Regions from separate parts of the Herbaspirillum sp. Her2 genome, predicted to be linked through region 4. Evidence: predicted binding sites of a transcription regulator. Region 4 holds the regulator's gene; each other region holds the start of a gene.
The links. Region 4 encodes LexA, which represses DNA repair genes until DNA is damaged. Its sites were predicted from a motif close to ACTGTATNNNNATACAGT; they were not measured.

Region 1 (3,209 bases), 1.6 Mb from region 4:
CCGGCAACACGCGGTATCTCCTCAGGCTTGCGCGCCGCAGCAAAAACTTCCGAATTCTAGCACACGACAAACGGCCTGTTGGCCGGTAGCGCTAACACCGGGCGCAATGCGCAGGAATTACCATCGGGCAGGACAAAGCCGCACGCCGGTGGGAGATTTCGAGGAAAACGCGGGAAAAATGTGCTTGGCCGGGCCGGCCCTGCTGGATGCAGCTTGGGTTCAGGCGGATTCTTCGTCGTCGGCCCAAGCGGTCTGGAAGGCTTCGCGGATGCTGCGATGGGAAAAACCGCGCTGCTGGAGGAAGCGCATCTGTTTGGCGCGGGTCTCGGCATCCTCGGGCGGTGCGGCGTACTTGCGGCGCAGCACCTGCGCGGCACGCTCGCCCTCCCCGGCGGCCAGATCGGCCTTCAGTTCGGCGATGGCTTCACCTTCAATGCCATGGCCGTGAAGTTCGGAGATGATGCGCTGATTGCCGTAGCGCGCCGAGCGGCGATGCACGAGCGATTCGGAAAAACGTTCCTGGGAAAGAAAACGGGACTGCTCCAGCCATTGCAGGAGCTCTTCGATGTCATCGCCCTCTTGCGCGTAAGGGGCAAGCTTACGCGCAAGTTCCTGGCGACTATGCTCACGTGAAGAGAGATATTTGAGCGCCCTTGCTTTCAGGCTGATCGGCGGTCTTGGCATGTTGCGAACTTGCTGTACTGCGGTATTGCCTCCCCCTGAGACCGCCAACACAGCACGGCACCAGCGAGATAAACAAGCCACCATCACGACACCCAGGGCTCAGGCAAACCCTGTCGCCACGATGGCGCTTGAATCCTTTAAGCGCGGATTCAGGAAGCCTTGGCTTCCGCTTCGCCACCGGCCAGTTCCGGCACGCCCAGGGCGACACGGACCTTGTTCTCGATCTCGCGAGCCAGCTCCGGATGTTCCTTCAGGTAGTTACGGGCATTGTCCTTGCCCTGGCCGATGCGCTCGCCGTTGTAGCTGTACCAGGCACCGGACTTCTCGACCACCTTGTGTTCCGAACCCAGGTCCAGGATCTCGCCTTCGCGGGAAGTGCCTTCGCCATACAGGATGTCGAAGTGGGCTTCGCGGAACGGGGGCGCAACCTTGTTCTTGACGACCTTGACCTTGGTTTCGCTGCCGATGACTTCATCACCCGACTTGATCGAACCGGTGCGGCGGATGTCCAGGCGCACGGAAGCGTAGAACTTCAGCGCGTTACCGCCGGTGGTGGTTTCCGGGTTGCCGAACATGACACCGATCTTCATGCGGATCTGGTTGATGAAGATCACGGTGGTGTTGGTGCGGTTGATGCTGCCGGTGAGCTTGCGCAGCGCCTGCGACATCAGGCGGGCTTGCAGGCCCGGCAGGGAATCGCCCATGTCGCCTTCGATTTCAGCCTTGGGGGTCAGCGCGGCCACGGAGTCGACCACGATCAGGTCCACCGCACCGGAGCGCACCAGGGCGTCGCAGATTTCCAGGGCTTGTTCGCCGGTGTCGGGCTGCGAGATCAGCAGGTCGTTCAGGTTCACGCCCAGCTTTTGCGCGTAGGTGACATCCAGCGCGTGCTCGGCGTCGATGAAGGCGCAGGTGCCGCCCAGCTTCTGCATTTCGGCAATCGATTGCAGGGTCAGGGTGGTCTTGCCCGAGGATTCCGGACCGTAGATTTCGATCACGCGGCCGCGCGGCAGGCCGCCGATGCCCAGGGCGATGTCCAGGCCCAGGGAGCCGGTGGACACGGACTGGATTTCCTCAGCGATGACGCCATCTTCCATGCGCATCACCGAGCCCTTGCCAAACTGCTTTTCAATCTGTGCCAACGCGGCGGCCAGCGCCTTGCTCTTTTCAGAGTTGTTCGCAGCTTTTTTGTCGTCCATAAATCTCTCTCGGCAAAATGTCGTGAAGACGGGTGTCAGGGGGAGTCTTGCTGATGTTGCTTGAATGTTGCTCACGGTGGCTGGCCATCGCTGGCAGGCCGCGGGTGTTGCCCGGGGGGCAGTGGATGACCGCCCCGATAGAGCGATACTGTATAAAAAAACAGTGCTTAGTGCAAGCGTTTTTGTCGGCCTAAATTCCATCCGTGGGCGAAAACCACAATTATACGAGAGGCAGACCTTCCAAAAACTTCATAAATCGAAGAGGAATGATGCATGGAAGGAAAAAAAACGGCACACTCGCGAGTTGGGGGGAATAATTCGTCAGCAATGGCCAAATTGGTATCAATAGTCGTCATCTCGCACGATATTGCGCCGCGGCAATTATTCGGCCCACGGCATTCCGCAATCCCGAACAGATCGCCTTACAGATCGCTTTACAGACCGTTCTCATGAGTTTAGTGCCCTTCAGCCACATCAGCGCCCTGCGCTGCCTGGTCATCGACGACATGCCGACGATGCGCCAGAACATCCGCATGCACCTCGGGCAGCTCGGCGTGACCAAGGTCGACCAGGCTGCCACGCCCGATGAAGCCATCCGCTTCGTGCAGTCCGGCACCTATGACCTGATCATCTGCGACTACAACCTCAACAAGGAAAGCAACGGGCAGCAGCTGCTGGAGTTCTTCCGCACCCAGAACATGCTGTCGCCGACCTGCATGTTCATCATGGTGACGGCCGAGAGCGGCTACAACCTGGTGGCCAGCGCCGCCGAGTTCCAGCCCGACGCCTACATGTTGAAGCCGCTGACGGCCAGCCGCATCGCCGAGCGCGTGGACCGCCTGCTGGAAAAGCAGCACGCCATGCTGCCGGTGACCGAAAAGATGAAGCGCAAGGACATCACCGGCGCCATCATCGAATGCGACAACGTGCTCAAGTCGGCGCCCAAGTGGATCGTCGAGATCATGAAGACCAAGGGCACGCTGCTGATCGAACAGCGCCGCATCGACGAAGCGCGCGAGGTCTACAAGCAGGCCCTGGCCATGCGCGACGACCTGGTGTGGGCCAAGATCGGCCTGGCCCGCTGCAACATCGTGGCCGGCCAGATGGATGATGCGCGCGTGATCGTGCAAGACGTACTGGCGCAGAACAAGCAGTTCATCGCGGCCTACGACCTGATGGCGCAGATCGACGAAGCCCAGGGCAACCAGGAAGGCGCGCTGGAGGCGCTGACCAAGTCTTCCGAGATCATCCCCTCGGCGCGCCGCAGCCGCCTGGTGGGCGACGTGGCCTACCGCAGCGGCCATCTCGACCAGGCGCGCGAGGCTT
Region 2 (3,209 bases), 170 kb from region 4:
ATTGCAGCAATGCCAGGGCCTGGGCATCGAAGCGCGGCGCGTGGCGGCCGCCTTCCTGTTCCAGGATGCGGTCGATCAGGGCGCCCAGGTCGCTGCGCTCGCGCAAGGCGGGCAGTTTTACCTGCAAGCCATTGATGCGGTAGTACAGGTCTTCACGGAAGGCATGGCGCGCCGCCATCTCGCGCAAGGGCTGGTTGGTGGCGCATACCAGAGCGAAGTCCACCGGAATCACGCGCTGGCTGCCCAGCGGCGTCACAGCGCGTTCCTGCAGCACGCGCAGCAGGCGGCCCTGCAGGGCCAGCGGCATGTCGCCGATTTCATCGAGGAAGAGAGTGCCGCCCTGGGCTTGCGCGATCTTGCCCGGTGCGCCTTTGCGGCGGGCGCCGGTGAAGGCGCCGTCTTCATAACCGAAGAGTTCGGCCTCGATCAGGTTCTCGGGAATGGCCGAGCAATTCACGGCCACGAAGGGCGCGGCGCCGCCCCGGGTTTGCGTGGTGTGGAAGCGCGCGCTTTCGCGGTGGATGGCCTGGGCCAGCCACTCCTTGCCGGTGCCGGTTTCGCCGGTGATGAGGACCGGGATGTCGCGGTCGATCACCTTGCGCAACTTGGCGATGATGGCGCTCATGCGGGCGTCCCCGGTATCGAGGGCTTGCAGTCCGCCGCGCGGCTGGCCCGGATGGGGGCGCACAGGTGGGGCCGGGCGAGCAGATGGGCTGGCGGGAAGTATTTCCGGTGCCTCGATCACGGCTTCCCGCGCATTCTGGAAATGCTGGTCGCGCAGCCGCAGTTCGGCGCGGCCATGGATGCGGATGCCGTTGTGCAGGCACAGCTCCAGCAAGCCCGAGGCGGCCTTGCGATGGTGTTCGAACAGCAGCGACAGCGGCACCCCGAAGAGCGACGCAAAGGTATGCGACTGCAGCGCCGACAGTGTCAGGCCCAGTTGGAACTGCGCACTGCGGTTGGCCGCCAGGAAACGCCCGCCGGGCGTGAAGCTGACGATGCCTTCGACCAGCGTACCCACGAATTCGGCGCGGCTGTGGAAGTGCAGGGTGATGCAATCAGGGAAGCTGCCGGCCAGCAGGTGGTTTTCGATCATCTGCGCCGACATGCGCACCAGCGCCATGGTGTGCTTGTGGAAGCTGCCGCATTCGCCCGAGACGTCCAGCACCCCCAGTACCTGGCCGCGATGGTCGAAGATGGGCGCGGCCGAACAGGTCAGGAAGCGGTTGGCATCCAGGTAGTGCTGCTGGGCGTGCACGGTGGTGGGCTTCTGCTCGTAAAGGGCCGTGCCGATGGCATTGGTACCGCGCAATTGTTCGGACCAGCGTCCACCGGGGCCAAGGGCCACACGGTCGGCCTTGGCCAGGAAATCGCTGTCGCCCAGCGTATGCAGAATGGTGCCTTCGGCGTCCGAAAGGATGACCATGCTGTGGGTATTGCGGATCTGGTCGTAGAGGGTTTCCATGACCGGGCGGGCATGGCCGGAGAGGGCCTGGTTGGCTTCCAGCGTCTGGGCCAGGTCGGCGCGCGAGAGTGAATCCAGGTCGGGCCGCTGGCCGCGCGTGATGCCGTAGGACGAGCTGCGCTGGTGCGAGCGTTCGATGGCCCGCAGGTCCGGCACGCCATCGGCGCTGGCCTGCACCAGGGGCGAAGCGCCCAGCAATGCACCGGCACCGGGCCGGTTTGCCTGGTATTGCATCCTTGTCTCCTTGGGACCTCTGGCGGTCCTTGTTCCCCCTATATGGTCGCTTTCTTCGCTGATGGGAAGCTGAGGGTGAACAAGCATAACCGATTAATGCGGCAGGAGGACAAATTGAAACAGCATTTGCAGCGCGTCCGAAGTGAAGGCAAAATACTGTATATAAATACAGTATTGATGAGCTTTCCGTGGCTTCCTTCCCCAAATTTCCGCAGGGCATTGCCCGGCCTTTTCCAGAGCAGGCGACCCGGTCGACCGCATCGGGCGAGGACGATGCGACCCTGACGCCAGAAACCTTCATCCATCGCGATCAGACCGCCCAGAAGGGCCGGGGTGCGGTCACCAACCTGCGCGGCCGCTATGAATCGGTGGCGCGGGAAGAATTCGACGATGGCTGGCAGTCCGTCCGTTTTGCCGAGTCCCGGCCGCAGGCGGCTGAGAGCCCGGAGGAGGATGAGCCGCCCCGCCTGAAGACCATCGTCACCGAGGAAGACGCCCGCTCCATCATCACCCGCAACAGCTCGCCGGATTTGCCGTTTTCGCTTTCGCTCAATCCCTACCGGGGCTGTGAGCACGGCTGCATTTACTGCTTCGCGCGGCCTTCTCACAGCTATTTGGGCCTGTCCCCGGGGCTGGATTTCGAAAGCCGGCTGGTGGCCAAGCGCAATGCCCCCGAGGTGCTGCTGCGCGAACTCGCCAAGCCGTCCTATGAACCCGACACCATCACGGTGGGCATCAATACCGACGCCTACCAGCCCATCGAGCGCGAACGCCAGCTGACCCGGCGCATCCTGCAGATCCTGCACGATTGCGAGAATCCGGTGGCGCTCATCACCAAGTCCTCGCTGGTCGAGCGCGATATCGACTTGCTGGCTCCGATGGCGGCCAAGGGGCAGGCCATCGTTGCGGTGACGATCACCACGCTGGATGCGGCCATCGCGCGCACGCTGGAACCACGCGCGGCCAGCCCGGCGCGGCGATTGCGGGTGATCCGCACGCTGGCCGAGGCGGGCATTCCGGTGAGCGTGTCGATTGCGCCGGTGATTCCCTTCGTCACCGAACCGGACCTGGAACGCGTCATGGAAGCGGCCGTGGAGGCCGGGGCGCGCCAGGCGGGCTACATCGTGCTGCGGCTGCCCTGGGAAGTCAGCCCGCTGTTTCGCCAATGGCTGCAGGCGCATTTCCCCGACCGTGCGGCACGGGTGATGAACCGCATCCAGGACATGCGTGGCGGCAAGGATTACGACGCCGATTTCGCCACCCGCATGCGCGGCACCGGGGTCTGGGCCGATTTGCTGCATCAGCGCTTCGAGAAAGCCAGCCGGCGCCTGGGCATCGATCATCGCAATCGGGCTTTTGCCACCCTGGATGCCAGCCGCTTCAAGCGGCCAATGGTGGTGCCGGCGGGGCAGGGGCGCCCGGCGGGCGATGCCCAGCTGGATTTGTTCTGAGGCAGACGGCCGGTGGCTGGTAAGATCCGCGTTTTAGTCCGTTTCTTCACTTCTCTGCA
Region 3 (3,209 bases), 1.9 Mb from region 4:
GCCATCTCGCGGGTGATGCGCCCCTCCCCCTTGACCTCGGCATAGTCGCGCACGCGGCGCAGCAGGCGGTTGGCGATACGCGGGGTACCACGGCTGCGGCGGGCGATTTCCAGCGCGCCTTCCTCGACAATGGGGGCATTGAGCAAGCCGGCGCTGCGCGTGACGATGCGGGCCAGCTCTGGCGGGGTATAGAACTCCAGCCGGGCGACGATGCCGAAGCGGTCGCGCAGCGGATTGGTCAGCATGCCGGCGCGGGTGGTGGCGCCCACCAGCGTGAAAGGCTGCAGGTCCAGCCGCACCGAACGGGCGGCCGGGCCTTCGCCAATCATGATGTCGATCTGATAATCCTCCAGTGCCGGGTAGAGGATTTCCTCCACCACCGGCGACATGCGGTGGATCTCGTCGATGAAGAGCACGTCATTGGCTTCGAGATTGGTCAGCAGCGCGGCGAGGTCGCCCGCGCGCTCCAGCACGGGGCCCGAGGTCTGGCGCAGGTTCACGCCCATCTCGCGGGCGATGATGTGGGCCATGGTGGTCTTGCCCAGGCCGGGCGGGCCGAACAGCAAGGTGTGGTCGAGCGGCTCGCCACGCTTGCGGGCGGCCGAAATGAAGATTTCGAGCTGGGCGCGCACCTTTTCCTGGCCGACGTATTCGTCCAGCTGCTTGGGCCGCAGGGCGCGCTCGATGGCTTCCTCGTTGGCCGAGGCCGGGGTGGCGGAGATGATGCGCTGTTCGGAGAAATCGTCGGTCTGGATGCTCATGCTCTAATCCTTGTCTGGCCGGGCTCAGCCCTTGGAGAGCGCCTTCAGGGCCAGCTTGATGCCGTCCGAGACGCTGCTGTCCTTGGGCACCTGCTTCATGGCCAGGGTCGCTTCCTTGTCCGAATAGCCCAGCGCCAGCAGGGCATTGAGGATGTCGGCCGAGGCGTCGCTGTGGACCACGCCGGCCACCGCGCCAAGATCGGCACCGAGCTTGCCCTTCAGTTCCAGCAGCAGGCGTTCGGCGGTCTTCTTGCCGATGCCGGGCACGCGGGTCAGGCGCCCGGCTTCCTGCAGGGTCACGGCCTGGGCCAGGTCGGCCACCGACATGCCGGAGAGGATGGACAAGGCCGTGCGCGCCCCCACGCCGGAAATCTTGATGAGCTCCTTGAACGTATTGCGTTCTTCGGCGGTCCCAAACCCGAACAGGATGTGCGCATCCTCGCGGATGGCCAGATGGGTCAGCAGCGTGACCTTCTCGCCCAGGCCCGGCAGGTTGTAGTAGGTGCTCATGGGCACGGCCACTTCATAACCGACGCCCTGGCAGTCAACCAGCAGGTTCGGGGGGATTTTTTCTAGAAGAATTCCGGAGAGGCGACCGATCATGGCGTCAGGGATGTGCGTGGGAGGCAGCTTCTGTGATAATCCCGCGATGATACAGCACTGTTCGGATAAACAGTATCCAAGCCACCCTCAGAGATGAAGACAAAGGAAAAACATGGCCGGTAGCGCCTTCTTCGCATTGATTGACGACATCGCCACCGTGCTCGATGACGTTTCCCTGATGACCAAGGTGGCCGCCAAGAAGACGGCCGGCGTGCTGGGCGACGACCTGGCCCTCAATGCCCAGCAGGTCGCGGGCGTACGCGCCGAGCGGGAATTGCCTGTGGTCTGGGCGGTCGCCAAGGGTTCGTTGAAGAACAAGGCCATCCTGGTACCGGCGGCGCTGGCCATCAGTGCCTTCATCCCCTGGGCGGTGACGCCGCTGCTGATGCTGGGGGGCGCTTTCCTCTGCTTTGAGGGCTTCGAGAAACTGGCCCACAAGTATCTTCCGCACGATGACGAACATCATGAAGTCGCCGCCAAGGCGGCGGAGGACGTCGATCCGCTGGTCTACGAGCAGGAAAAGATCAAGGATGCCGTGCGCACCGACTTCATCCTCTCGGCCGAGATCATCGCCATCACCCTGGGTACCGTTGCCGGTGCGCCGCTGCAGCAGCAGATCACGGTACTGGTCGGCATCGCACTGATCATGACGGCGGGCGTGTATGGGCTGGTGGCCGGGATCGTCAAGCTCGATGACGGCGGCCGCTACCTGGTGCAGCATGCGGGCGCAAGCGCCTGGGGACGCTTCAAGGCCGGTATCGGCCGGGCAGTCCTGGCGGCCGCACCGAAGATGATGCGCAGCCTGTCGGTGATCGGGACGATTGCCATGTTCATGGTCGGCGGCGGCATCCTGACCCACGGCCTGCCTTTCGCGCATCACGCCATCGAGGTGGCGGCGCAAGCGGTGGAGGCTATCGCGGTCGTCGGACCGATCCTCGGGGCGATCACCCCGGCGGTCTTGAATGCCCTCTTCGGCGTGGTCGCAGGGGCAGTGGTGCTGGTGGTGGTGAAGCTGGCGCAGCGCGTGCTGTCGCTCTTCAAGAAAAAGCACTAACCGACCAGACGCCCGCCACGCATGCGGATGCCCTTGCGCGCCAGCGCCGGGGCCAGCGCGCCGAGGTCGGACAAGACCCCTCCCCCATGCGCATGGCAGATCGCCACGCCCAGCGCATCGGCGGCGTCGGTGCCCGGCAGGCCGGGCAGCTTCAGCAGCCGCGCCACCATCTCCTGCACCTGCGCCTTCTGGGCGCGTCCATGGCCGGCCACAGCTTGCTTGACCTGCAAGGCCGTGTATTCGGCTACCGCCAGGTCGGCGGCCACCAGCGCGCAAATGGCCGCGCCGCGCGCCTGTCCCAGCAGCAGGGTGGATTGTGGATTGACGTTGACGAACACTTTTTCGATGGCCGCGCAGTCCGGTGCATAGGACTTCACCACTTCGCCGACGCTGGCCAGGATCACCTTCAGGCGTGAAGGCAGGTCGCCATCCGGCGTCTTGATGGTGCCGGAAGCGATATAGGAAAGCGTGTTGCCCTGCTTGTGGATGACCCCGAAACCGGTGGTGCGCAAGCCAGGGTCGATACCGAGGATTTTCATGCCCGCCAGTCTAACCGATCAGGCGGGCAACCCGTGTCAGAACAAGACGCCCTGCCCCGGATCCGCGGTTTTCTGGCGCGGGCGGCGCTGGGTGGTCGAGGGCAGGCCACTCTTGCGCGAGCCGTGCTTGTCCTGGATGGCATCGGCTTCCGCGCGCGCTACTGCTGCTGCGCTGGCCGTAGAGGGCATCCTTGGCCTGCTTGAGCGCCGTCTTCTCGTCCACGATGGGATCGGGATAAGCCGCCGTACCGA
Region 4 (3,209 bases):
CCAGCGACGCATCGGCAGACAGATAGCCTTTCGCATAGCGCGGGATATCCTCTACGCTATGGGTGCGCAGGGCATAGGGCAGGCTCATGAGCACATAGGCGCAGTCGCAGGGTGGCAGGGGGTCGCTTTCGCGCACCAGTGTCACTGCCGGTGTGAAGGATTGGAACAGGCGGTACAGAGGATTCTTCACATGCAGCGCCACGCTGGCACCTTGCTCCATGAGCAAGCGGGCATAGCGCAGGAACTGGATGCTGTCGCCAAAGCCTTGCTCGTGCATCAGCAGGATGCGCTTGCCCGCCAGCGAGGACTTGCCATCCCATTTCGGAATGACCTCGAACAGCTTGTGGATCAGGCGGTAGACGTGGGCGCGTTCCTTGGTGGTGAGGCGGCTCTCGTGGCACTCCCAGCCTTCCTCGAACTGTCCGCGCAGCAACAGGGTCAGTGCCAGGTTGTGCTTGGCGGTCGGGTAATTCGGCCGCAGCGCCAATGCCGTGCGGAAATTGCCGAGCGCATCGTCATAATCGCCATGATCGTGCTGGATCGCGCCGATGTTGTTGTAGGTGAGGGCGTGCTTGGGGTCCAGCGCCAGGGCCTGCTTGAACATGCGCATGGCATCGTCGAAGCGGTCGCCCGTGTTGAAGTAGCTTGAACCGAGCTTGACGTAGCCATTCGGATCCTTGGGCGCGATCTCGATGACGCGCAGCAGGTGTTCGTGAGCTTCTTCGATTTTGTTGATTTTCAGATAACTATCGGCGATCTTGTTGTGGGCGTAGGTGTCCTGGGGATCGAGCAGGATGGCGGTCTTGTGGGACTCTACGGCCTCCTTGTACATCTCCATGGCATGAAAGGCTTCGCCCAGGGCGGTGTGGGAGGGAGCGAAATTGATCTGGTATTCGAGCGACTTCAGAATCGTGGCGACCGCCTCGTCAAAGCGCCGTGCGTCGATCAGGGCGCGGCCCAGGTGCGACAGCGGGCCCGGCGCATTCGGTTCGCGTCGGGCCGCATCCTCGAAATATTTGATCGAGGCTTCCGGATCATTCTTTTCGTGCAGGGCATTGGCCAGGCCGATGCGTGCCGCCCGGTTCTCCTTGTCGATGGCGATGGCGCGCTCGTAGATGGCGATGGACTCGTCGATGCGATCCTGACTCAGCACCGTGCCGGCCAGGTTGCTCAGGTATTCGGCGTTGTTCGGATCGGCCTCGATGGCCTTGCGCAGGTATTGCTCGGCTTGGGCGAACTGGCCTTCCTGCATGGCGATCAGTCCGCGCGCGTGGTTGGCAAACACCAGATTGGGGGCGCGGGCCAGTACGGCTGTACAGATCGTCTTGGCTTCCTCGGTCTTGCGATTGTCGAGCAGGTCCAGACATTTGCGAACGTCCAGCAGATCCTGCAGGTTGGACTTGGCGGCCGCCGGGGCCGGAATATGTTTGCCGTGCTTGTTGCTGCTCTTGCGCGTCGACATCGAAAAGGGTCCTCTTGGTTGGGCGCATCCATTGCGCCGGGCATAGCTGTCCAGCAAGGATGATATGCGTAACCGGTCACAGGTGAAGAGCTAAATAGAAAGCAAAAAACCTCCGTTTTAAGCGGAGGTTCATGCATAAACAAGCGATCAGTCGCCGCTGGCAGCGTCTTTCCTGCGGTCGGGCCTGCGCGCCGGCCTGAATTCAGTTCCAGCTGCGCAGCAATCCCACGGCCAGTCCTTCGAGTGCGAACTGGTCGTCTTCCGGCTTGACGATGATGGGCTCGAATTCCGGATTCTCGGGGAAGAGGGTGATGACGCTGCCGCTCTTCTGGTAGCGCTTGACCGTGACCTCGTCAGCCAGGCGGGCCACCACGATCTGGCCATTGCGCGCCTGGTCGGCGCGCCGCACGGCCAGCAGGTCGCCGTCCAGGATGCCGGCGTCGCGCATGGACATGCCGCGCACCTTGAGCAGGTAGTCGGGCTTGGCCGGGAACATGGCCGGGTCGACCTGGTAAGTCTTTTCCACGTGTTCCTGGGCCAGGATGGGGGAGCCCGCTGCGACGCGCCCGATCAGCGGCAGGCTCAGCTGCATCAGGGCGGGATGGGGCAGGGCCATCTGGCGTGCAGTACTGATGCCTGTGGTACCTGATTCGCGCAGGCGGATGCCGCGCGAGGTGCCGGGGGAAATCTCGATGGCGCCCTTGCGGGCCAGGGCCTGCAGATGCTCTTCGGCGGCGTTGGCGGAACGGAAGCCCAACTCGGCAGCGATCTCTGCACGCGTGGGAGGGAAGCCGGTGTTCTCGATGGCGTTCTTGATCAGGTTCAGGATCTGTTCCTGGCGCGCAGTCAGTTTGAGCATGAGGGTGGCCTTTCTCGGAGGGAAGGCTGTCTGGATGAACAGTCTGTATTTTTATACAGGTGCAATCCTTGTGTCAACGGCAACATGCATATTCCGGGGCGGAAAAGGCAAGCTTTCTCATTTATATAGAGCGCGCTGCAACTGAAGAATCTGGTTTTGAGCCGCTGGCGGCGATGTGCAGGGCCCGCGTTGTGGCCCCGCGGCCGCAGTGGCGTGACGCTGGCATTGCTGTCAGGACGGAAACCTAGTATGATCTCGGGTTTTCCTCTTCCCACACCCGTCTTGACGCCGGGGTGGGCGTCTTCAATAAGTCCATAAGGAGTCTACATGCGTCATTATGAAATCGTATTTATCGTCCACCCGGACCAAAGCGAGCAAGTGCCGGCGATGATCGAGCGTTACAAGGGCATCGTCACCACCCGCGGCGGCAAGGTCCACCGTGTCGAAGATTGGGGCCGTCGCCAACTGGCTTACCAGATCCAGAAGCTGGCCAAGGCTCACTACGTCTGCCTGAACATCGAAGTCGACAGCGAAACGCTGGCTGAAATCGAAACCGGCTTCAAGTTCAACGACGCCGTCCTGCGCCACCTGACCGTCAAGATGAAGAAGGCCGAAACCGGTCCTTCGCCCATCCTGAAGGCAGTGCAGAAGGAAGACGCGGCCAAGAGCCGTACCGAAGCTCCGGCAGCTTAAGCGCTGCGACACCATAGCGGAGAGTGAACCAGCTTCAAGTCATCGCCAGCCTGGCCGAACGTGATGTATTGCGTTATACGCCGGCCGGTATCCCGATTGTCACTGCCAGGTTGCAGCATCAGTCGGAGCAGACGGAGGCTGGCATGAAGCGTCAGGTCGAATTCGAGATCGCGGCGCTGGCAGCGGGGGAAATCT

Region 1: the regulator LexA is predicted to act here: its motif matches at 2,031-2,048, upstream of recA (recombinase RecA).
Region 2: the regulator LexA is predicted to act here: its motif matches at 1,855-1,872, upstream of ACWHXP_RS10420 (PA0069 family radical SAM protein).
Region 3: the regulator LexA is predicted to act here: its motif matches at 1,421-1,438, upstream of ruvA (Holliday junction branch migration protein RuvA).

What each region holds. Positions count from the first base shown of each region.
Region 1 is NZ_CM176331.1:3,734,894-3,738,102, forward strand. It holds gene recX (recombination regulator RecX) at 220-684, opposite strand; gene recA (recombinase RecA) at 834-1,883, opposite strand; gene ACWHXP_RS16995 (response regulator) at 2,333-3,209, shown strand, end outside.
Region 2 is NZ_CM176331.1:2,281,553-2,284,761, reverse strand. It holds gene ACWHXP_RS10425 (sigma-54-dependent Fis family transcriptional regulator) at 1-1,699, opposite strand, end outside; gene ACWHXP_RS10420 (PA0069 family radical SAM protein) at 1,888-3,150, shown strand; gene ACWHXP_RS10415 (leucine-rich repeat-containing protein kinase family protein) at 3,209-3,209, shown strand, end outside.
Region 3 is NZ_CM176331.1:4,020,997-4,024,205, forward strand. It holds gene ruvB (Holliday junction branch migration DNA helicase RuvB) at 1-761, opposite strand, end outside; gene ruvA (Holliday junction branch migration protein RuvA) at 786-1,364, opposite strand; gene ACWHXP_RS18280 (DUF808 domain-containing protein) at 1,477-2,418, shown strand; gene ruvC (crossover junction endodeoxyribonuclease RuvC) at 2,415-2,957, opposite strand; gene ACWHXP_RS18290 (FAD-binding domain-containing protein) at 2,968-3,209, opposite strand, start outside.
Region 4 is NZ_CM176331.1:2,110,326-2,113,534, reverse strand. It holds gene ACWHXP_RS09550 (tetratricopeptide repeat protein) at 1-1,462, opposite strand, end outside; gene lexA (transcriptional repressor LexA) at 1,665-2,321, opposite strand; gene rpsF (30S ribosomal protein S6) at 2,649-3,014, shown strand; gene priB (primosomal replication protein N) at 3,038-3,209, shown strand, end outside.